Symmachiella macrocystis: one gene and its partner. The main gene of each other region encodes a partner of the protein of the gene in region 2 in a complex. Links are inferred from orthologs where the notes say so. Each region holds a gene or a part of one and is shown on either strand. Other genes may lie near its edges. The genes, in order: CA54_RS21870 and CA54_RS18320.

Region 1 (17,036 bases), 930 kb from region 2 along the record:
ATCGCACACGTTCCAGCACCTCTTGTCCCTTGGCCCGCGCCACGGTTGCGCCGTCGCGCAGAATATCGCGGACCGTGTCGGGGTCTTTCTCCAATTCCTCGCGGCGCTCACGCGCGTCGGCAAAGTAGGCCAAGGCTGCTTCGTACACTGCTTTTTTTGCATCACCGTAACCCATTCCCCCGGCGCGATACCGCCCGGCCAGTTCGGTTTGTTGGGCTTCCTCGGCAAAGAGCTGGTACAAAGCGAACACCGGACACGTTTCAGGATCTTTAGGTTCTTCAACCGTCTTCGAATCGGTTTTGATCGACATGACTTTTTTGCGCATTTTCTTGGGCGCTTCGAAGACCTCGATCGTGTTGCCGTAACTCTTCGACATCTTTTCGCCATCCGTGCCGGGGACCTTGGCGGTGGCGTCGAGTGTGTGTCCGGTGGGCAGCGTCAATGCTTCAGTCTCGTAGGTCACATTGAATCGCTGCGCGATGTCGCGCGTGACTTCGATATGCTGAACTTGATCGGCTCCGACGGGGACCACATCGCTATCGTACAGCAAAATGTCGGCGGCCATCAGGACCGGATAGGTGAACAGGCCTGCGTCGGCTGACAGACCCTTCGCCTTTTTGTCTTTATAGGCGTGGCATTTTTCCAGCAGGCTCATTTGCGTGACCGTCATCAGCAACCACGTCAGTTCTGTGACTTCAGGCACGTCCGATTGCAGGAACAGCGTCGCCTGTTGGGGATCGAGGCCCAAGGCCAGCAGGTCCACCGCTGCATCGTGCGTATGCTCCTGTAACAACTCAGCATCGCGAATCGTGGTCAGCGCATGCAGGTCGGCGATGAAGTAGAACGCTTGATCGTTGTTTTGCAGGGCGATGTATTGGGAGATGGCGCCGAAATAGTTGCCCCAATGAAATCGGCCGGTCGGTTGAATTCCAGAAAGAACTCGCATGAATTACGTCTCGATATCGTGTGCGGTGGTGAATGCTTGAATCCGGCGACCAGCATTGCCGGTGGCGGGGAGAGAATGGTTAGGTGCCGGTCTATTTAACGTGCGGGAATCTGCAATGTGCCGACGATGTCGCCGAGAGATTGACAGTTTTGCTCGGTCAAAATTTCGGTCAATTCGGTGACCAATTGCTGCGCTAGTCCTGGATTGTAGAAATTTGCCGTGCCAATTTGAACCGCCGATGCTCCGGCGATCAGGAATTCCATGACGTCGTCGATCGATTGAATTCCACCGATGCCGATGATGGGAACATTGACGGCTTGTGCCACCTGCCAGATGATCCGCAGCGCCAGCGGCTTAATCGCCGGGCCGCTCAGGCCGCCGATGACATTTCCCAGAATCGGTTTGCGACGCCGCCAATCGATTGCCATGCCTTGAAAGGTGTTCACCAACGAAACCGCGTCGGCACCCGCCTCGGCGGCAGCCTGAGCGATTTCCACGACGCTCGTCACGTTGGGAGTCAATTTGGCGATGACCGGCAAGTCACACGCATTGCGAACCTGCGAGACGACCTCAGCTGCCAGTCGGGGATCGGTGCCAAAATCGACGCCGCCGCTGACGTTGGGGCAGGAGATGTTCAACTCCAAGCCGGCAACCTGCTTGTGCTGCCCAACCTTGGCAGCCATCTGCACGAATTCTTCGGTATTCCGCCCCGCAATGTTCACGATGATGGCGGTCTCTAAGCCGAGAAGATAATCCAACGTCTTGGCGAGAAAGGCGTCGATCCCATCATTATCCAGGCCGATGGAGTTGAGCAGCCCGGATGAGGCTTCGACCGTCCGTGGGGGGGGATTGCCGATTCGCGGCGCAGCTGTGAGCGTTTTGGGAATGATGCCGCCCAATTGTTTGAAATCGACAAAAGCGGCCATTTCGCGGGCATATCCAAAGGTGCCGGAAGCCACGAGAATCGGATTTGCCAATTTAAGGCGGTTGAGTTGGACGCTGAGTTGAGGCACGAGAGTTTCGATGATTTTGGTACAGGCTTATTTGAGGGCAGGGGCGAAGTGAGATGGCACCCCACGTTGCCGGATGTCTGCTCATCGTAGCTACCAACGAATGGGTCGGCAATGATGGCTGTGGCACGAGGATTTCGGTCTGCGCACAAAAAACCGGCACTTCGCGCAGGTGGCGCGAAATGCCGGTTGGATCCATGGTTGTCCGCGGACAATCAGGCAATCCCAGAACGGTTCTGCCCGGTTGTGTGGCCCCGTGAATTCAATGGGGGCCCCGTGTTGTGCCCACACAGCAAGTGTGCAGGGCGTTTTGCTACTGCGTGTCTTAGAGCACACCACCGTGCGTACGGTAGGGTGTCGTGTGGTCGGGCATGTCCAGAAACCAAAAACGTTCCCAGGTGTTCGGAATGTGACGCAAGTTTTCCGACGTATAGATCAACTCGCGGGCCCGACGGTCGGGGCTTGACGAATAAATCGGGGTGACGCAACCCACACTGACCACAAAGAGTACGGCCACAGCCGCACCAAGAATTGCCTTCCGCATGTCAAACCTCCTGAATGACACAAAACCTCCGTGCTTGCTACAGATGGAGCATCACGGCTGAAATCCATTTCGCTAACACGGGAGATAATTCCCGCACTAGTCGACTCGTTACGATCATTTGCCGGAACGGCCCAGTGGGTGTTCCAATGAAAGTGTCTTCGTGTTTTGGGTCAAATTAGGGACGCGGTTGGCGGGCGTAATTGAGATGAAACCAGTTTTGTGAATCACTGGGGGGATTTTCGTCTCACCGCCAAAGTGTAATTGTGAATTGAATGTTTGTAAGTAGGCTTGCTAGCCCGGGTTGTGCGAATCGTGCGAACTGACCGAGGCGACCGAATTGGGATAGGCCGTTTGGCCCGGCAGGGAATTTGTGTTGCCCGACTCGGTATTCGACGCATTCGTACTGGGAGGTGTTTCTCCGCCCGCCGCTTGTGTCCCATGTTGTTGCGCCAAAGCCGATTGCGCGGCTTCGACTTCCAACTGCAGGACCTTCTCTTCCATTTCCTTGCCCGGTTTGAACGTGACAACGAACTTCTCTGGCACAAAGACTTTATCGCCGGTCCGCGGATTGCGTGCTTTACGCGCAGCCCGTTTCTTGACCTCGAAAACACCAAAGTTTCGCAACTCAATCCGCCCGTCGCGGACTAGGGTTTCTACGATGGCATCGAAGGTCTTCTGGACGATCTCTTTCGTCTTCAGTTGTGTCAGCCCAATTTCCTCGGAAATGGCTTTGACGATTTCTTTTTTGGTCACGACTGAAGTCTCCCGAAAGAGTGCCCGCCGGACGGTCCCGGCCTCACATTGAGCCAAAGGAATATGTCTCAACTGTAATGCCAAAACGGACTTAGTGTCAAGTGGATTCTCTGTGGACCGTACGCTTCGGCCCGTATCTGCTGCTAATTTTACCCAAAAGTTGTATTTGTATTTGACGTGAAACAACGTTGTGACTGAAAACACTGCACCGAAAGTTGTTGTGCCGTTTGGTTCTGCTGGCGACGACGTTCGTGAATAGCGTGTTGTGATTAACTCGTTATTCAGTAGTTGGTTACGGTGATTCTTCTGGTCCGCGTTGCCTGTCATTCGCTTCGTATTTCACGGTTCGTCAACCAAACTCCCAGGATCGCTGAGAGAGGATTGACGCACCCTTGTCTTGATCATCGGTCAGGGGGTGGACGCATAATCAACAAAACCGATAAAATTGGCAGAAGTTCGCCATTTTTCCTGCCGGCTGAGCCCGACATTGGCTCGATCGTCGTTGCAGTAGCGTGACACAACCTCTTGATTTAAAAAGATATCGGCTGTGCGCGACCGGTGGATTCAGATCTGAATCTTCGCCGCTTCCGCTTCGATCTGCTCTAGGCTGAAGAAATTCCCTTGCCCAGCGCCGGGACATTCTCGCTTCAAATCTTCCCACTCCGCTTCGCTTTCGAGATTCGATTCCCAGAAGGGCCAGGTGCGACATTGGATGGGACGGACCGGATAGATTGTGCAGCCCCGTTTTTCCGGATCGAAAAACGTGCAGTCTCCGTTGGCAAAATCTTTGAGCGTGCGGCGACCTGCGAAGAGCTTTGTGTGTTCGATCTTAACCCCACCGACCGGCTCGTCGAGGAATTCGGCGATTTGGTGCAACTCCTCGTCGGAAACCCAAACCACCCCCGGGGCTCCTGTGCAGCAATTGCCGCAGCCTGTGCACTCGAATCGTAAACCATCGCTGTACCAGGGTTTCTTCGACATCACCGACCGGCCATAATGCTATTTGAAAGAATACGGGATAGACTGCTGAAATGAGCGCAGGCGGAGTGACCGCCCGTGTCAGGGTAACCGCCAGCTGTCGTTGCCGAAAGTGAAAAGAGAACGCGTGGAAGCTGAAACGACCGAAAATGTTGCTGGAATCGTTCTCTGTGGGGGCGAAAGCCGCCGAATGGGGCAATCCAAGGCGTGGTTGCCCTTTGGGCCGGAGGTGTTGTTACAACGTGTCGTGCGCGTGCTGTCGACGGTTGTCTCGCCGGTTGTCGTTGTTGCGGCTCAGGGGCAGGAGCTTCCTGAATTGCCTGCGGAGGTGATCATTGCCCGCGATGAACAGCCGGCGCTCGGTCCGTTGGGGGGATTGGCTGCCGGTTTGCGTGCGTTGCCCGCATCGATCGAGGCGGCCTATGCTGCCGCCTGTGATGCTCCGTTGCTCAAACCGGAATTCGTCGTCGAAATCATTGGGCGTTTGAAATACCATGACATCGCGATTCCCCGCGACGGAAAATATCATCACCCCTTAGCGGCCGTTTATCGCCGCAGCGTCGAGGTGAAAGTCCGTGCCTTGATTGCTGAACACCGGTTGCGGCCCTTTTTTTTGTTGGAATCGTCGGACGTTTGTGAGATAGACGTCGAGGACCTGCGCTGCACGGACCCCGCGTTGGACTCGCTGAGGAATACGAATACCCCTGAAGACTATCAAGCTGCCCTTGCAGCAGCGGGCTTTGCCATGGAACAACAATGACCGGCGGTTCTTCCTCCCATCTCGATGTCCGCATGCGCGGTTTTTCCGCGCGGGCACTCGTTGCGCAGGTCCGGGAGTGGATCGATCAACAGTGCATTCCGCTCTCCGGCGAAGAGGTGGAGATAGCTGAAGCGCATGGTCGGGTGTTGGCGGCCGATGTTGTCTCGACCATCGACGTCCCCGAATTTTACCGTGCGGCGATGGACGGTTATGCATTGCGGGGCGCGGAGACGACCGGGGCGGGGGATTATAACCGGCTTGCCTTTGACATCGTGGGAGAATCGTTGCCGGGACATGCGTTCGCGGGCGGTGTGCAAGCCGGACAAGCGGTGCGGATCATGACCGGAGCCCCCATTCCCGACGGCGCCGATGCTGTGTTGCCAGCGGAGTATGCCAGCGAGAACGACAATCGTGTCGAGATCAGCACCGCCGTCGCTCCGCAGAAGCATGTCGCTCCCCGTGGTGAAGATGTCAAACAGGGCACAACAATTGCCGCCGCCGGCCGCCGCTTGCGTCCGCAGGATGTCGGTTTATTGGCGTCGGTGGGCTGCGCGACTGTGCCGATAATTCGACAACCGCGGGTAAGAATTCTGGCGACCGGAAACGAGATCGTACAACCGGGGAGTGAACGTAAGCCGCATCAGATCTTCGATGCTAATTCGCACCTACTCGGCGGACTGATTGCCCGAGATGGCGGCGAGCTGGAATCCTGTTCCGCGCTTGCCGATTCGCGAGAGGCGATTCGAGAAGCGCTGATCGCCCCGGGCGCCGATGTGGTGTTGGTGACCGGCGGGTCGAGTGTCGGTGCGGAGGATCATGCTCCGATGGTTTTAGCGGCCGAAGGCGAATTGGCGATTCACGGCATTGCCATGCGACCCTCCAGTCCGGCCGGCATGGGAACAATCGGCAAGCGGTTGGTGTTTTTATTACCTGGCAATCCGGTCTCGTGCCTCTGTGCGTATGACTTTTTCGCCGGCCGAGCAATCCGGTTGTTGGGCGGACGCAGTGCCGACTGGCCGTATGCTCGTCGAAGCGTACCGGTGGGACGTAAAATTGTTTCGGCTGTCGGCCGTATGGATTATGTCCGCGTGGCCATTGTCGATGGTCGCGTCGAACCATTGGCTGTCGGCGGCGCTTCGATCTTGTCCTCCACCACGCGGGCGGATGGCTTTGTCATTGTTCCCGAGTCGAGTGAAGGCGTCGCGCCGGGTGGTGAGGTGACGTATTATCAGTATGATTCGATCTCGTAAGCTTCCCTTTGGCGGATTACATGTCTTTGCACAATCTTGATGAGGCCGCACGGCAGCAGCAGTTTTTGGATGTGATTGATCGGGACGAAGCCCGTGCGCGATTTCATGCCCATTTGACGCTGCAACCGTTGGGTACGGAAACCGTGACACTCAGCGGATCGCTCAATCGTGTCTTGTCGGATGAGATCCGGGCAACGGTTGATGTGCCGGGATTTGATCGGGCGAACGTCGATGGTTTCGCGGTCCAGGCGGCTGATACATTCGGTGCCAGCGAAGATGCACCGCGGTCCGTTTCACTCAACGACGAAGTCATCACGCCCGGCGTGCAAGCGGGGATCGTGGTCCAGCCGGGGACGGCGACGCCTATTGCCACCGGCGCCGTTGTGCCGCGCGGTGCGGATGCGATTGTGATGATTGAACATACCGATGTCGTTGCTGATGCTGCGGATCGCAGGTTGGAAATCAACCGCGCTGTTGCGGCGGGCGGACATATTACGTTTGCCGGTACGGACATTGCCAAGGGAGAAACGGTTTTGCGGCGCGGGGCATTGCTCACCTCGCGGGAGATCGGTGTCTTGGCGGCAATTGGGCGGGACCGTGTCGAGGTGTTTCGCAAACCGCGCGTGGCAGTGATCTCGACCGGTAGCGAAATCATTCCTCCCGGCGCACCGAGTACGCCCGGCGCGGTTTACGATTCCAACGCTGCGATCGTGTCGGCCGCTGTGGAAGAATTGGGCGGCGAACCGGTTCCGCTGGGGGTGATTGCCGACGATGAAACGAAATTGCGGGCGGCTGTCCAACAGGGGCTTGATTGCGATATTGTCGTGCTCTCGGGTGGAACGTCGAAAGGGGCAGGGGATCTCTCGTACCGCGTGGTCAGCGAACTTTCAGACCCCGGCATTGTCGCGCACGGCGTGGCTTTGAAGCCGGGCAAGCCGATCTGTCTCGCTGTCACCGTCGGCAAACCGATTGTGATTTTGCCGGGATTTCCCACGTCGGCGATTTTCACGTTTCACGAATTCGTCGCCCCCGTGATTCGCGCGCTGGCGGCCCGCAAAGATGCCCAAGCGGCGACGGTGACCGCTACGTTGCCACTGCGGGTGAACTCTGAACGGGGCCGTACGGAATATCTGCTTGTCAGTTTAGTGCGCCGCGGCGACGATTTGGCGGCGTATCCAATGGGCAAAGGCTCGGGGTCGGTCACGACGTTCAGCGGGGCGGATGGGTTTCTCACGATTGATTCGCAAACGGAAATCCTGGATGCCGACACGCGCGTTGAAGTGAAACTTCTTTCCCGCGAATTGCGGCCGGCGGATTTCGTCGCCATTGGCAGCCATTGTGTCGGCTTGGATTTTTTGTTGTCGCGGATGGAAGAACGCGGGTTTGCGGTCAAGGTGCTCAACGTCGGCAGCCTGGGGGGACTGACGGCAGCGGCCCGCGGGGAATGTGATATAGCCGGCATTCATCTGATGGATGCCGCGACCGGTGCGTATAACCGTCCGTTTTTGAAACCGGGACTGACGTTGATCGAAGGCTACCGCCGCTTGCAGGGGATTGTTTATCGCCGGGGCGATGCGCGGTTTGAAAACAAAACGGCGGAACAAGCCGTTGCCGCTGCCTGTGCGGATGCTGCGTGTGCGATGGTCAATCGAAACACCGGTAGCGGGACGCGGATTTTGATCGACCAACTGCTGGCCAAGGTGCACCCGGATGCCGAGGCGCCGCCGGCCGGGTATGGCATTCAAGCGAAGTCCCACAACGCCGTCGCCGCCGCTGTCGCCCGTGAATCGGCCGACTGGGGCGTGGCGATCGAGACGGTGGCCAGTCTGTACGATCTGGCGTTCATTCCGCTGCAGGAGGAACATTACGATTTCGCCGTGCCAGAGGACCGTGCGCAGTCCGCCGCCGTTCGCGCGTTTCGTAATCTGCTCCAAGAAGCGGAAGTCCGCGACGAACTACGGGCCCTGGGATTTCAGCTGTGACAAATGTCGGACGCGTCGCACCTTTTTACGTAGGACAACAGACGGACAATACATCACACAACAGCATTGAAAAAGAAAACCTCACGCAAAGCCGCCAAGCCGCAGAGGTTTTGGCTGGGACGAACAGGTGTTCGTGATGGATGGTTCATGTTTGGGGAGACTTCAAACCAATTGTTTTCAACCGACCGTGTGGGCTTACGAGGGGCGGCTGTGAATTCATGGAGCTATGCAGATCTCTTTACGAACTTGGCGGCTTTGCGTGAGTTTTTTTTACCATTTGTGGAACGACTCAGAAGGCGTTTAGCTCTTTGGGTGAGACATGGGGTGTCCTCTGTTGGGCGAAAACCCTCACCCCAGCCCTCTCCCAGGGGGAGAGGGGGGTTTGTTGATGTTGTGCCGCGTGTATAGCACGGAGGATGAACGGTTATGTGGGAACAGATTGCGGCCCACGAACAATTGTGGTGGTGGTTGGGCGCGCTTTCCGTTGTGTCGTTTGTGGGGGCGTTGCTCATCATTCCGGTGTTAGTGACGCGGATGCGGGCGGATTATTTTGTTTCCGATCAACCGGCCGCTGGAAGTTGGCGGGCTCAGCACCCCGCGGTCCGTTGGATGCTGCTGATCCTGAAGAATTTGCTGGGAGTTGTACTGTTGGCGGCGGGGATCGCGATGATCTTTTTGCCGGGGCAGGGGCTGTTGACGATGTTCATCGGTTTGAGCCTGTTGAATTTTCCGGGCAAACGGCGGTTGGAGATCGCCTTACTGCGGAATCCGATTGTCTGGCGACCGATCTGCTGGATCCGTCGCAAAGCGGATCGTCCGATGTTGCAACTGCCTGACGGTGTGCGTCATTGATTGTTCTAATAGGGACTTGTTGCCTTCGGGGAATTAAAAAAGCCTCTCGCAAAGCCGCCAAGCTCGCCAAGGAGGTACCGGGATAAACTGATTTAGGAACGACGGCTGCGTGGTGGGGATAACTTTTTTAAAAGGAAATTGCTTGAGCAGGTAGGGCGTGAGCTATTTAAACCGCTGCTAGCTGCTTTGACATTGCATATCTCTTTGCGAGCTTTGCGGCTTTGCGTGAGGTTTTTCTTTTAGATTGGTTCACTCAAGCCATCGTAGGCACTTGGGGGGCTGATTTGATTGGGGGAATCTGTTGTCCTACATAGAAAGGTGCGTCGCGACGCACCCTACAATAAAAAAATCCCACGCAGGCCGAGGGGGCTAGCGTGGGATTTTGGTTTTTTATTTGTCCAATTGCTGGGCCGATTAGGCGGCGCGGCGATCGGATTCTTCTGGCGAGTAGGGCTGGTGTTGTGGTTGAGCCGGAGTACTCGCGGCGGGCGTATGGCCCGGGGGTTGATAGTCGTGTCGCGTTTCTTCCGCGATCTGCGGACGCGGTTGTGGGGTCGATGCCGCTGCAGGAATTTGCGTCGGAATCGGTGTCGAGGGTTCGCTGTCGGAAACTGTTTCCGGGGCGATGGCGACAGTCGGTGCGTAAGGGGCACTGGCGGCGACTTCGGGTGTGACTTCGGCGGCTGCCGGTGTCGCTGTGGGAATCGCTGCGGGCGTTGTTGTTTGACCCACCACGCCGGCAATTGCTGGCGGAGCGGAAACAATCGCAGCCCATTCGGGAGTCAGGTCGCTTAGCTCGGCGCAATGCGTCGTGATTTTCGACCAAACCTTATGAATCATACCGCTTTTGCACCACCGCTGGTACCAGCGGTGCACGGTACTGTCGTCACCAAACTGTTTGGGCAGTTTGTTCCATTTGCATCCGGTTTGTACGCGGTAGACGATGCCATTGATCATCCGCCGCCAATCGGCGCGTTTGCGTCCGGTGCGTTTGGGGGGCGAGTCTTCCAGCAACAGCGGGTGAATCTGTTGCCACAGTTCGTCTGACATTTGCCAGGCGTTGTCCAGTTCCGTCTGGAATTCCGTCATCCTTGTTTCTCCTGGTTTAGCACTCGAATCGTCCGTGATACTAGTGTGCATCTTTTCCATGTCCCGTTTTTGCCACCCTGTCCAAAACGTGGACGATGCTTCTTGCATCCTGAACGACACAGTCGAGGATTCAAGACCGGTCGGGATAAAACTAAAAATCGGGATTCGTTGCAACCCCGCTTTTAAGACGTTTGGAGGAAAAAGGAGAGGTTTTTTGGCAAAAATGCTGTTCTAAGATGGAATCGGCGGAATTTTGGCCAATCGGAACTGCCTGCTCCCCCCAAATCCGCGAAATGCGCGGTAGAGCAGCGAGGCCGATATGGATTGCGCGGGTGCCCAAGCGGAGGGGGGGGCACGGGCAACTGGGGGCTTTGAGTTGTTGTGGCAGAGTGTTAGCTCGTCCACTTATTGATGTACTTGATGGCTGAACCGAAGACATCGATGTTGAATATCTGCCCAAAGAAAAACACAAAGACGAGACAGACAGCCACGAGGAACAAAAGTTTGCCAGGGGAATCGAACATGGTTTCACCGGGGTTGGGATCGAGGTCGCAACATCCGTGCAGGAATTGTGATTTCTTGACCGTTTGACCGCACACGGGTTGTGAGCCTCATCTTGCGAATGAGGCAATCCACCTTGAATGCCGGTCTTCCAAAACTAGTTTGGCATCTCAAATGGGGCGTGGCGGGCAAATTTCGGGGGTTTGCTGGAAAAAATGGGGGCTTGGCGACTGGTTGCCGGTAATCTGTTGGACAATGTGGGACAGTCCGACCGGATGATGATGATTGTGTCGGATTTGAGCGATGGAAGGATCGAACGGTTTGCCGCAAGTCCGCACTCTCCGCGCCAGGAACAGCACATCAAATGACTCGGAGAATTCCAGCTATTGAAAGTGACGGATCGCCATTCAGATTTGCAATCCGTGGGACTACGATGTTTGTCACGCGCGCGATTTGAAGTCCGCCCAGAGACCGACAAAGTCGAAGGCCACGATGATTCCGAACAGCCGTTGATTCGTGTCGAGGACTAATACACGGTGGATGTCTTTGTCGAGCATCAATTGCGCGACTTCGGTGGCGGTTGCTGTGGGACCCACTGAAATGAGTTCCCGGGTCATGACTTCGCTGACGGGGACTTCAGCAAATTCTTCCAATGCGAAGGCGGAGACTCGCACGCTTTCCCAGCGTTGGCGTTCCGGGTCGAAATGCCGGGCCATGTCGGAATTGGCTTCTTGGGCAAATTCCGCATGTTCCTGTTCGAAATTGAGAATGTCTCCAGCGGTCACAACGCCGACGCAGCGACTTTTGCTGTCGATGACCGGCAATCCGGTGACGTGATTTTCGGTCAAGATGGTCATCGTTTCTTGCAAGCTATCCGTCGGGGCGACGGTGATGACATCGGTTTGCATAATATCTTGTGCCAATATGTTCTGGTTTGCAGGCTTGGTCATGGGGTGTTCCTTCCAGTGCGGTTCTCGGATCGCGGGGGGAATGTGATGCTCGCGGTCTTGCTGAAACGAAAATAGCCCGGTAGCCGTTACACAACGGCGGCCAGGCTTTCATAGCAGTCTTGTCTGGGGCCGCCTCACGTGAACGGCAAATCTGGAATCACTCTACCATACGCTCAGGCAGGGATACTAGACCGGCTTGGGGGATTTCAGCCGGAGGGCGTCGCCGTGCTGACCTTCAGGCGATGGTTGGTGATCTGCCTGAGGTTGCCGGACGCATTGAGCGGTTTCTTCAAAACCGTCAGAGTGGGTGCCACGAGCGGCGTGTCCGCCGACGGGCGGCGGGAGAGGTTCGCTAGTGCGTCCCGGTCCAGCCTATGGGGACGAACTGCATCCTTCCCCCAGCCACCCTAATGTTAGGGTTGCAATGCCATCGGCGGACGAACCGCCCGTGGCACCCACTGTTGACTACCGTAGTTGTCGATCTGTGCAGATTATCGAAAGTCTATACGCGCGCGGAGGATAGCCGGCGGGCGACCGTAGCAGGCTCCCGGTTTTTAGACCGGTGCAGAATTCGGCCGACCAGCAGCGGCCACCGTCAGAAACTGCATTCCGACAATGGCCTAGCGACGAGACGCCGCTAGGGACGGAACGGGCGACGATGGGTCGTTTGTCGTTCCGGGGTCCGCGATAACACCCAACCTAAAAACACTGTGATTAACGCCAAGTTACGATATGATTCCCAGGTCATCCCGTTGAATGTTGTTGCCACGAGATGGAATGTGCGATTTGACCAGTATTCGAGCGAAAGACTGCACAACGTGGCTGCGAGGAATAAGCTGGTTGCTAGTACGCAATGGACAACCCCGTGCCTGCGCCAGTCCGCCAATTGGTGAATACGTGAACGGAATACTCTCATCGGAGTTTCTCCTCAATGGGTGAGGCCGATGCCAAGTGGTGATACCAGCGACCAAAACGTATTGGCCGATCAGAACACCCACTGTTGACAGGGAGCGTTCATATCTGACACTGGCCTCGAAGTATGGCCCGTAAAGAACGTGAAGTGAAGTTAGAGAGTTGACAGACTTATCTAACTAAACCGTAGGCCACGTTTGGCGGCGCGGCAAATGAGAAGATGTTGCCGGATTGCGTTTTTTTCAAAAAAAACTGTGCCGTCTATTTGTCCTTTTGTGTCGCGAGAAATTCCACGAGGTCGCGGAGATCGAATGGCGTGAGCTGCTTGGTCAGATCCTCGGGCATGGCTGACTTGCCTTTCACGCGCTCTTCGATTTGAGCAATTGGCACCGTGATGGTTTTGCCATCGGAGGTCATCAGTTTTAGCCGGGTGGCGTCTTCTTCCTTCACGATCCCTGCGAGCGTCTTGCCCGACTCTAGGACCAGAATCGAAGTTTCATAGCCTTTGGCAATCGCCGTATTGGGATTCACAAGGGCTTCGAGAATGTATTGCCGCTTTTGCTGCTGACCGATCGCTGACAAATCGGGACCGACGTCGCCCCCTTTTCCACCGATTTTGTGGCAACGCATGCAGGAGACCGCTGTGCGTTCGAAGAAGATTTTTTTACCTCGCCCCGCATCACCACCGGTGAGTGCGTCGCGATGCAACGCAACCGGATCCTCGTTGCCGAGTGCTGCGTTGTGTTGTTGCACTGCGGCCACTACGTCCGCGCGCTGACGTTGGCCGGCTGCTTGTCGGACGTCTAAGCGGATGTTCTCGGCGATACTGTCGGCCGCTACCTCGGCGAGTAAGTTCAGCAACAGATCATCGGCGGCGGCGGATTTGATGTGGCCGAGCGTTTCCAAGGCGGTCTGTTGTTCCCGTAGTGAGCCGTTTGTGACGGTCTCGGCGAGTAGCGGGACGGCTCGGTCGGGGGCGGTTTTGGCCAATAGTTCGCGGCCGGTGTTACGCACGTTTGCGTCTTTGTCCTCAATGGCCAAGGCGACGGCGCCGGGGAGTTCCTGGGCATCGATGGCTGCCAACGCCCGTAGACATTCGGCACGCAACTTTGCCAGCTGTGCGGAATCGCTGACGAGTGCCAGGAGTTGCGGCCCCCATGTCGGGCCGCCAAATTTGCTCAGCACGTTCACCGCTGCGACTTTGACGTTTGGGGAGGCATTGCTTTGCAGTAGCGCGCTGAGGTCCGTGTCGATCGTGGCTGCTAGGTCTTGGATAGCCCGTGCAGGCAATGGCCGCCATAAGCCAGTGACGCGATCTTTGCCGTTGGGAGATTGCCAATCGGCCAGTGCCAAGAGGGCTTCGGTGCGGATCACATCGGGCAGCGATTCGTTCAAAGCGATGCCGGAAAGCGCTTTGGCGTTCGACAGCTCGCCTAATCGGAAATTCGCATTGATAATCCGCTTTTGCAGTGCCTCGTCGGTCAGGAATTCGGGGCGCTGCGATCCCGCTACAGCGGCCAATTCCGGGAAGGCGGGATTGATGGGCACGTCGTTGATGGCGCGAGCTGCTTCGACGACCAGTAGAGGGTCGGCATCATTTAGAAAAGTGGCAATCGCCGGGCTTTCCAACCGCCGCAGCGCTAAGAGAATTCCCATCCGTGCCGCTGCGGAATTGTCATCGGCATGTTTCAATAAATCCGCTTCCTCAAGGGCTGCCAAGCCGACCACACCGGCGTGCCGCAGATAGCGATCTTGGTTGTTGTTGGCGCGCAACATTTCTAGCAGCGGTTGGATCGTCTTGTTTTCACCAGACATTTTTCCCAGTGCCAGCGCTGCGAAGAAACGAGGGCGCGGGGCGGGATCGCTCAGTAAGGTGATCAATGCGCTGCGGGCGGAGGTGTTGTCTTTGGTGTCACCAATCGTCTTTGCCGCCTGGGCGCGGACTTCCGCATCGTCGTCGCTCAGCAGCGCGACCAAGGTCGCGAACGCCGGCTTGAGGTGTTTGACGCGGAGGATCTGGCCGAGTCCCCAAATCGCGTGCAGCCGCGCGAGGCGTTTGGCGGGGTTTTGTGCGACAGTGGTGAAAACGGAAACTGCTTCTGCGGCGGGACGCGCTGCCAACTCGAATTGTGCGGCTTGGCGAATTCGCTGATTGGGATGGCCGAGCAGCGTTTGTAACTCTTCATTGGATCGCGACGACATGCCGGCGCGGGTGAGGGCGAGGACCTCCGCCACGATCGGCTCGGCGCGGGTTTTGGGGTCGAAGACTTTATAGATGCGGCCTTTGCCGGTTTTTTCCCAGCCATTGACCCAGTTGAGCAGATACAGATTTCCGTCGTCGCCGAATTCGACATCGGACGTTAATAGTTGCCAGAGGAACTTGTGTTCGTCGGCGATTTTGTAGGACGCTCCGTCCGGTTCGACTGCGAATGAACGCACTCCGCTGATGGCTGTTGAACCACGAAAGTCGGAGAGGAAGAAGTGGCCGTTATATCGCTGCGGCAGACCTGTGCCGGGATAATAGGTCAGTCCGGATGGTCCATCGGCCAGATTCACCAGTGGTGGCAGATGGTAGGCGGCTTGTCCGTCGAATTTTGGGTGCCACAGTTTTTCCGCGTTCCAGGGTCCGCGCGACGTGGGGGAGGTGATGAATTGAAATCCAATCCGCCAACCGCTGTCGCCCCCTTCGACGATATAGACCAGCCGCGCTTTATCGCCGGAGTCGGAATTGTTATCGACCGTGAACAGGTTTCCAAAATCATCGAATGCCAATTCTTGCGGATTGCGCAGGCCGCTGGCGAAGACCTCTAAGTTTGAACCGTCCGGCTCACAACGGAGGACTGTGCCGGTGTCGGGATAAAACAGATGCCGCCCCTCGGTCTGAATGTTGATGCCGCGGTCGCCGATACTGAAGTACAATCGACCATCGGGACCGAAGCGTAATCCGTGCAGGTCGTGCCCTAAAAATCCAACGTGAATGCCGTATCCGGTGTGCAGTGATTCCCGGACATCCGCGCGGCCATCGCCGTCGGTGTCCTCCAATTGCCACAGGTCGGGCAGACAGGCGTACCAAAGTTTGCCGTCGCGGGCGAGGACACCGGCGCCGATGCCTACGGCGCGGTCGTTGAATCCGTCGGCAAAGACCGTGGCTTTGTCGGCACGTCCGTCGCCATCGCTATCGACGATCATCCGCACGCGGTCATGTTCTAGGCCGTAGCTGTCGAAGACCTCGGGGGAGAAATGTTTTTTATACATCGCCACGCGATCCGCGACGGTGCGGCAGGCGAGGTCGTCGTCGAGCCAATACATGTGTCCACGCGTGTCGGTCACGCCGGCGTGATGCCGGAAGGTTTCGGCGACGAAAAATCGTCCCTGTTCGTCGATGCAAAACGCGACCGGATTGGCCAACAGTGGTTCAGCGGCGAATAGTTCGACGCGGAATCCTGCGGGGATCTCCATGCCCTCAATCGCCGCGGCCCCTGCGTTGGACGCTTTGGCTACGGGCGGATCATAAATCTCACCGGTGCTTGGCTCGGCTGCGGTGAGGAAGTAAGAGTTTGCCGTAACAAGCAGAACAGCGAGTATCAGACGGGAAAAGTGATGCATGATGGATACGCAAGAATAATTCGTGTTGTTGATAGGGATTCAGATCGGTGAATAGACGAAAATAGCATTCGCCCCTGGATTTTTGAGGGGCCTGGCATCTAGCGCACCGGGAGGCATTACGTGATCAGTTCGTTGGTCACGTTGCCGGACGGGACGAGGCGATGCGGGCGGCCGAGCAGGTCGTAAATCATGCGATTGTGTTGCACGCCCAGCAGTCGATAGATCGTGGCAATGATGTCGCCGGGAATGAGCGGCGCGCGGGAGGGAAACGCACCGGTCGCGTCGCTGGCGCCATGCACATAACCGCGGCGGAATCCGCCACCGGCCATGAGTACGGAATAGCAATAGTTCCAATGGTCGCGGCCGGCATTTGCGTTGACCTTGGGAGAACGACCGAAATCGCCCAAGACGGCTACGATGGTTCGGTCTAACATGCCGCGTTGTTTGAGGTCGTCCAACAGGCTGGCATAGGCGGCGTCGAATTGGGGCAGCAGCGTGTTTTTTAGTTTGCCGAAGTTGTTGCCGTGCGTGTCCCAGGTGGCATTGGCATCGGGCGCCCAGGAGAGGGTGACCATCCGCGTTCCAGCTTCGAGCAGACGTCGCGCGAGCAAGACGCTTTGTCCGTAGATGTTGCGTCCGTAGGAGTCGCGGACCGCGGCGGGTTCGTCGGCGATTTGAAAGGCGGCTTGTGTTGCCTTCGAGGACAGCAGGTCAAACGCCTTTTGTTGGAAGTCGTTCATGCCGATCACACCGCGGTCGTTGACGGTTTTCCCGACCGTGTCGTCCAAGCGTCGGAACAGATCGCGGCGGGAATCGAGACGTGTGTTGGAAACGTCGGCCAATAATGTCAATTCGGGAATCGAGAAGTTCTTCTGATTGGGGTCCTTGAGTACGAACAGCGGG
Region 2 (7,203 bases):
AGTGGGGAGCAAAAGTTCGCTCCCCGAATATTAGCTCCCCGACTAGGACTTGAACCTAGAACCTAGCGGTTAACAGCCGCTCGCTCTACCGATTGAGCTATCGGGGAGTATCTGGCAACGTGGTGTGTTGCCGAGACTTGATTTAGATCATACTGGTAGTGAATCTTATCGCGGGAATCAAGTGTGGTGCGAGTGATTTTGTGGGATTTCACTCGAATCTGCCCGTTCGATGTCCGAGTGGGGGATTTTAGACGCTTGGTGGCTCAAACGAATCAGCCTGCTTTGCTGTGTCCCGCCGTGTTGGACGATTGTGTTGCAGCTTAGGCTGGGTCTCCCGCCGCTGCTTCGCGCGCTTTTTCTAGGATGACACAATTGCCTTGCTCGTTGTATTCAATCTTACTCATAAACGCCTGCATCAGCATGATACCACGGCCGCTGGGGCGTTCTAGGTTTTCGTCTGCTGTTGGATCAGGGACGTCGTTCACCTGAAAACCCGGCCCTTCGTCTTCGATTTCCACGCGGAGCATCGTCGAGTCGACCCATCCTTCGACGCGGACCTGTTTTGAGAGATCCGAGCGATTGCCATGTTTGATGGCGTTGACCAATGCCTCTTCCAACGCCAATCGGACGCCAAAGATGTCACGTTCAGAGAATCCGCGCTCCTGCAACTTCTGGATGATGGTTTCTTGAACCTTCAATCCAGCGGCAGTCTCGCTGGGAATATTGAACAAAAATTCTTCGGCGCGCGACATGTCGTTTGTGGAGGACATGGTCTAGGAGATGCTCAGGTGAAATTGCCGACATCGGCACAGTCGCGACAGTGTAACAGGATGCTTAAGATGGGGTCAAACGCAGTTTTTCCCAGGAAGCAGCCCCCGGTGAGAATGGGAAACAGGCATGCTAGCTGCCGTTATAATCCCGCTAACGCGTCATCCTGCGTATCGCGAATATCAAACAGTTTGTTGAGACGCGTAATCTCGAAGACTTCCAGGATTTCCGGTCGAATGCAGCAAAGTCGCAAATGGCCGCGAGCTGCTTTGACCTTCTTGTCCAAGGTAATCAACTTCCCCAAGGCAGCACTGGAGAGGTATTCGACGTTGGTGAAGTCGAGCACGATGCGTGATCGCCCGTCATCGTCGACGAGATTGAACAATTGATCGCCGATCACCTGGATATTGGCCTCGTCGAGAATCTTCTTGTCAGTGAAGCTCGCGACGGTGACCTCACCGATTTCTTCGACGACGATTCTACGTTGTCCAGTTGCCATCTGCATCATTCCTCATGAATTCATTAAAAACGCCCGGAGAACGCCATTTTGGCTGCAACGGAAAGTATCACACAACTTCGCCCCCGATACCTCCGAGGCAACACAAATCTTCAGTCCCAACTACAAAACATAAGCGCCCCGATTCACGAAAACCGAGCCCGTGGGGCGTCTTGCAAAAGGAACCGGTCGTTCAGTTCTACTCGATCATCCCGGTTCTCGATTCACCTGTCAAGCGTTTTTCGCATTCCACCTCAATTCCCTCGTCGAAATCTGCGCGTCGTAACGACTGGAGAATTCTCGCTTTTCCTCATGCCCCACTAAAATGCACCGCTACCAGGGCCAGCTGCTTTTTACTCGTTCACACCAGGCCAAATCGCTGCGTCTTCGCCATCCAGGCGGAGGGTGAGGCACTTGGCGCTGCCTCCGGCCTTGATGAACTCCCCCAATTCTGTGTGATGAGGCTCATAACCCCGGTCCTGTAAATCGCGTTCGAGTTCCGGGCAACCGGTATTCAAAACCACCTTTCGACCGATGACCACGGCATTGCACGCAAATCGTGCCGCTTCGGACTCGCTGACCGGAATCAAGTTTTCGACATGCGCCGAAATTGCCGCCTGGGCGTAATCATCAAATGCCGGTGGATAATAGATGGCCTCGTTGGCGCTGAGCGGACAAAAACAGGTATCGAGGTGATAATAGTGCTCGTCCAGCAATTGTAGCGGAATCACACGGCACCCAATCTGGCCCGCTAACCATTGCATCGCCCCTGCATCGCTCCGAATGAGATATCCGGCAAATAACGTTTGGCCACAAAACAGTGCGTCGCCGGCTCCTTCAAAAGACCACGCTCCGGTCATCGGAACCGTCTCGAAGCCGACGGATTGAAACCAAGCCTCGTCCAACGGTGTTTCCCCTTGCCGCGCCTCATGGCGAAATTGCGAGAGGTAAACGGTATTGTTCCAGACCAATCCCGCATTGGCCGTGAAGACCAAATCGGGCAAGCCCTGCGCGGGGGGCATTAGTCGGATTTCGGCGCCCACTTCTTCCAACAGGTCGCGCAACGCATGCCATTGTTGCTGTGCTAGCTTGGAATCACTGGCACGACTGCGGCTCATCCAAGGATTGATCTCGTACTCGATCCCGTAGAAGTCCGGCGGGCACATCAAAATGGTTGGGGCTGAGAATTGGCTCACGAAGAATCCGTTCCTGAGAAAATGAGGAATGCCAGTAGAGTACATCCTAAGTCGTCCAGCGGAATTGAATCATGTCTACCGGGTGTTGTGCAAGAGGGAGTGCACAGATGGCAGATCGCCGCACTCCTAGCTAGCGGCCCGCGTGCTCAGCCCTGTCGACATCAAGCCGTGAGCACACGCCGAGCGATGGACGCCAGTTGTGCTGCGTGTCATAATCACAATCATGCGACAGGATGCAGCCCGGTCGACAAATCAGAAGAAACTCTTTGCGTTAGGAATACAAAAATATGCGTAGCGATTGGATCAAGCACTTCTTTCTTGTTGCGGCTATCCCGTTGTTGACAGCTTCAGTTTTCGCTGAAGACCCAGACTTCACAGCGCCGGCCGAATATGTCGGTCCCCCGAAACCGCTACATGCTGCTACCAACCGGGCATTTCAAGGCATTCCCAGCATGGCTGTCACCCCCGGTGGTCGCTTATGGGCAACGTGGTATGCAAGTAAGACGCCGGGTGAAGATGCGAATAACTACGTTGTGCTGAGCACGAGTGGCGATCAGGGTGCGACCTGGCAGGAAGTCTTGGTAGTTGATCCCGATGAAGAAGGTCCCCTGCGCACATTTGATCCCGAATTGTGGATGGCTCCCGACGGCAAACTGCGGCTTGTCTGGGCACAGTCGATCGGTCACGACGGCACGGTCGCTGGGGTGTGGTTTCTGGAAACCGATGAACCGGAATCCGCCCAACCCACGTGGGAAAAGCCCGTCCGCGTGACCGATGGCGTCATGATGTGCAAACCAACCGTGTTGACATCGGGCGATTGGGCCTTACCCGCTTCGACATGGCGAAAAACCGACAACAGCGCAAAGATGGTGGTCTCCGATGACCAAGGAAAAACGTGGTCCATTCGCGGTGGGTGTAACGTCCCGCCCAAAGTTCGTGCATTTGACGAACATATGTTTGTCGAGCGGACTGATGGATCGCTTTGGTTGCTGGTCCGGACCCGATACGGTATCGGTGAAAGCGTCTCAACCGATGGCGGCGCAACTTGGCCCGAATTAACCCCCTCAGCCATCGCCCATCCCAGTGCACGGTTTTTTATCTCGCGGCTGAATTCCGGGAACTTGTTGTTGGTCAAACATGGACCGATCGACCAACCCACTGGCCGCTCCCACTTGACGGCCTTTCTCTCGACCGACGACGGTAAGAGTTGGAGCAATGGCTTTCTCCTCGACGAGCGGGCGGGTGTCTCCTACCCGGATGGCCAACAAACTCCCGATGGCCTGATCCGCATCATTTACGACTACAGCCGCACCGGCGACCGGAATATTCTGATGGCCACCTTCCGCGAAGAAGACGTTGCCGCGGGGAAACCCGTTTCTAAAGACGTAAAATTACGGCAAGTGGTTAGCAAAGCTTCCGGCGGCATGAAAAAAGCGAAGCCGTAACGAAAATGCAGGCTCTCCTGCAGGGTAGGGGAGCCCGACCCATTTTTTGCCACGAAAACCCCACATATTGCCCCAGCGTGTTATAATCGGCGGAGGTTCAATACCAGGGTATTTTCACTCACGCTTTCTCGGAGCACTTTCCCTCATACGTAAATTCAAGGGACTTGAGGCTTATGAATAGTCGTTACATTGCAGTCGCACTCGTCACCATTTCTAGTCTGGCCCTCACGGCAGCCGCCCAAGCTGATGGGAAACTGACCTCCGTCGGCCGCGGCAAGGACAAAATCCCGCTGCTGGTTGTGAAAGGCACGCCGTATGAAATGGGGCGACAGCAAGGCGAATTGATCAAGCCGCAAGCCACAGAATTCATCTCTCACATCCTCAAGAGCATTCAAGCTGCCGACTCAGAGCGCTTTACTGACCGCGCACTGGACGAAGCCTGGGCCGCCAGTGCCAAACACACCGACCCACGGTTTCAAGAAGAACTCAAAGGGCTGGCCGCAGGAAGCGGACTCTCGTTGAAACTCCTGCAACGGGCGCACGCGATTCCGATGATCGCCGATTACTCCTGCAGCAGCATTTCCGCCTGGGGCAAAGCGACCAAGGACGGACACCTGTACCAGACACGCAACCTGGACTGGGAAATGGGGCTGCGTGCCCAAGAATTCCCGCTGATCGTCGTCTACATTCCCGACGAGGGGATTCCGCACGTCAACATCACGTTCGCCGGTTGCATCGGTTCCAACACGGGCATGAATGCCGCTGGAATCGTACTCTCAGAAATGGGCGACTCACCTTCCAGCGACTATCCCTTCGACTTCAATGGCGTCCATTTCACAACGCTGTTTCGCAATGTGCTGTACGACGCGAACGGACTGGATGAGGCGGTCGATATTTTCAAGAACGCCAAACGCACCAAGAAATACCACTACGTTGTCGGCGACGGAAAAAATGGTCGCGCAGTGAAAATGTTGGCCCACGCTCCGAATCTGGTCATTTGGGAAGACAACGATGCCACAGATGAATTGGCGCCGCAGGTTCTCAAGGACATCGTCTATCAAGACGAAGGCCGCGGCGCATTCCAGCCGTTGAAAAAAGCGTACGGAAAAATCGGCTCACAAGAGATGATTGATCTGGCCTGCAAGATTCCGATCAAAGGGGCCAACGTCCTCGACGTGGTCTACGATGCCACCGCCTTGGAGTTCTGGGTGGCCTACGCCGAAAAAGACGAAAACGCCTACGAACGGCCATTCGTGCACGTCAAACTCAAAGACTATTTGGATTGAGGCGTCTTTCAGATTTGAAATCTGCGAGCAAAGCGGATCGCGCGGCGGTCCGTTTTTTTAACGGCGGATCCGCATTTAAAACATGATGCGGTCGGCCGGGAAGACCGGGCCTTCGACGCAGGTGCGGCGGTAGTCCCATTCGCCGTCATCCATTCGCACGCGCGTTACGCAACTAAAACAGGCTCCGAAACCGCACGCCATGGGCGATTCGAGTGAAACGTATCCCGGCACACCGGCAGCGGCGAGGATTTCACTGACCGCATGCATCATCGGCTCTGGGCCGCAGCAATACACTACCGTTGGCGGATCCTCCCCGGCCAAGGCTTGACTCAAAAGTTCGGTCACCAAACCGTGATGTCCTTGCGACCCATCGTCGGTCGCCACCCGCACCTCGATGCCGGCCCGTTGGAAATCCTCAAGACCGGCTAGGTATTCAGCTGAACGCGCGCCGTAACACAGCGTAACGGCCGACGGCAATTGTTCTGGTTGCCGTAGCGGTTGGCCGTAGGTTTTTTGACCCAATGCTTCTTGCCCGACGGCCAAAAACGGTGTCTGGCCGATTCCGCCGGCAACCATCATCAACCGCCCCTCTGAGGGCAGCGGAAATCCATTGCCCAGCGGCCCCCAGACTTGCAGTTGTTCGCCCGCGGTCCATCCGCTCATCAGCGACGTCATTTTGCCGATGACCGCATACACCACATCGATCCCCGCCGGACGACCGGCAGCGTCGAGATACGTGTCATACACCGCAAACGGTCGCCCCAATAACGGGTCGCTGGTTTGCAGTGCGCGGATCATTAAAAATTGGCCCGGAAAAATCTGCGACGCCAATTCCGGAGCGGCAATGCGCACCAAATACGTGTCGCGGGCCAATTCCCGTTGCTCGACGACCGTCGCCGTTTCTTGGACGGCGGTCGGCACCATACCGGGTAGCAGATTGTCAGGCGCTTGTTCGATCATCGGCGTCGACTTTTCGTAGCCTTTTGTTGAGGACGTTTTTTCGCAGCTGGGGCGGCTTTCCCTTTCACGGGGGAGGAGCGCTTCCCTTTTGCCGGAGCTGCGCTTTTGCTCTTTGCTGGAGCAGTCCGTTTGCCCTTCGCTGGGGCGGCATGTTTGCGAGGCGGCCGACCGCTGCGGGTCTCACGTTTTGTTTCCAGCAAAGCTTCGAGTTGTTTGACCTCGTGCGGCGTCAGCGTTCGGTGTTCACCCAAATTGACTTTGCCGAGTTTGATCGGGCCAAACTGGATCCGCCGTAATTTCATCACCTTGTGCCCCAACCGCGCCAACAACCGGCGAATTTCCCGATTGCGGCCTTGGTTGAGCGTCAATTGTAACACCGCCGTCTTGCCCTTAACCCGCACGCGTCGTGCCCGGTCTACGCGAAAATATCCTTCGGAGAACCGCAGGCCTTCCCGCATTTGCCGCAAAATATCGGGCGTCGGGATTCCAGCGACTTGAACCTCATAAACACGAGAGACACGATACCGTGGATGCGCCAGGCGATTTGCGAATTCGCCGTCGTTGGTCACCAAGATCAGCCCTTCGCTGTTTTCGTCCAAACGGCCAACCGTAAACAGACGTTGCTTCGCTTTGGGGAACAAATCGATGACCCGCCGCCGTCCCGCCGGGTCGCTATGCGTGCACAAAAACCCAGTCGGTTTGTTCAGCACATAGTAGACCTTTTTCTCGACACTCACGGTTTCGCCGTCGAGTTGAATCTTCTGCTTGGCTGGGTCAACCCGCTGGCCCAATTCGACCACGGTTTTCCCGTCCACGGTCACCCGGCCGCTTTGAATAAACTCCTCACAATGCCGCCGCGACCCAAATCCAGCCGAGGCCAACACCTTCTGCAGTCGCACCTGTGAGTCGTCGCCTTGCGGCGTTTTCAACGTGGGAGTCGTCCGTTGGGTCCGAGTTTTACGCCGAGGAGAGGCCATTTCACCGCCTTAATACATGTCCGCCCCACAAAACCGAGAGGCCCGTGCACAGGTTTACACGCCCAGCGAAGCATT

Evidence for each region.
Region 1: the proteins of CA54_RS18320 (region 2) and CA54_RS21870 are in contact, whole or in part, in a crystal structure (PDB 5UE9), measured with the Lactococcus lactis proteins. The link is inferred for Symmachiella macrocystis from one-to-one orthologs. Residues at the interface, in WP_023189152.1 of Lactococcus lactis: Leu4, Gln5, Ala47, Ser48, Met49, Leu50, Leu51, Arg52, Arg53, Met95, Leu98, Arg223, Met224, Ala225, Cys226, Ile228, Gly229, Ala230, Cys231, Tyr232, Ala233, Val235, Glu236, His237, Asn243, His244, Ala245, Lys247, Glu250; in WP_025017116.1 of Lactococcus lactis: Gly25, Phe27, Phe29, Glu32, Tyr33, Lys35, Tyr36, Lys48, Phe56, Thr60, Pro61, Arg62, Val63, Ala64, Glu65, Thr66, Ala67, Ser68, Gly69, Met70, Ile74, Gln77, Pro223, Glu251, Phe274, Ala275, Pro277, Phe278.

Annotation. Positions count from the first base shown.
Region 1 is NZ_SJPP01000002.1:976,245-993,280, reverse strand. The notes cover bases 1-2,788. They hold CA54_RS21870 (dihydroorotate dehydrogenase), read right to left. Parts: upstream 1,960-2,788; coding sequence 1,042-1,959; downstream 1-1,041. Other genes in these bases: CA54_RS21865 (hypothetical protein), read right to left, coding at 2,282-2,500; trpS (tryptophan--tRNA ligase), read right to left, coding at 1-946. In the rest of the region: CA54_RS21860 (HU family DNA-binding protein), read right to left, coding at 2,792-3,253; CA54_RS21855 (YkgJ family cysteine cluster protein), read right to left, coding at 3,818-4,153; mobA (molybdenum cofactor guanylyltransferase), read left to right, coding at 4,359-4,991; CA54_RS21845 (molybdopterin molybdotransferase MoeA), read left to right, coding at 4,988-6,241; CA54_RS21840 (molybdopterin biosynthesis protein), read left to right, coding at 6,262-8,223; CA54_RS21835 (PGPGW domain-containing protein), read left to right, coding at 8,650-9,075; CA54_RS21830 (transposase), read right to left, coding at 9,490-10,164; CA54_RS21825 (hypothetical protein), read right to left, coding at 10,557-10,763; CA54_RS21820 (CBS domain-containing protein), read right to left, coding at 11,106-11,615; CA54_RS21815 (PVC-type heme-binding CxxCH protein), read right to left, coding at 12,789-16,133; CA54_RS21810 (DUF1501 domain-containing protein), read right to left, coding at 16,250-17,036.
Region 2 is NZ_SJPP01000002.1:53,925-61,127, forward strand. What follows is about bases 4,210-7,203. They hold CA54_RS18320 (dihydroorotate dehydrogenase electron transfer subunit), read right to left. Parts: upstream 6,152-7,203; coding sequence 5,267-6,151; downstream 4,210-5,266. Other genes in these bases: CA54_RS18315 (C45 family autoproteolytic acyltransferase/hydolase), read left to right, coding at 4,210-5,191; CA54_RS18325 (pseudouridine synthase), read right to left, coding at 6,148-7,128. In the rest of the region: CA54_RS18295 (ATP-binding protein), read right to left, coding at 321-770; CA54_RS18300 (STAS domain-containing protein), read right to left, coding at 911-1,267; CA54_RS18305 (dimethylarginine dimethylaminohydrolase family protein), read right to left, coding at 1,618-2,460; CA54_RS18310 (sialidase family protein), read left to right, coding at 2,748-3,905; more of CA54_RS18315, read left to right, coding at 4,079-4,209.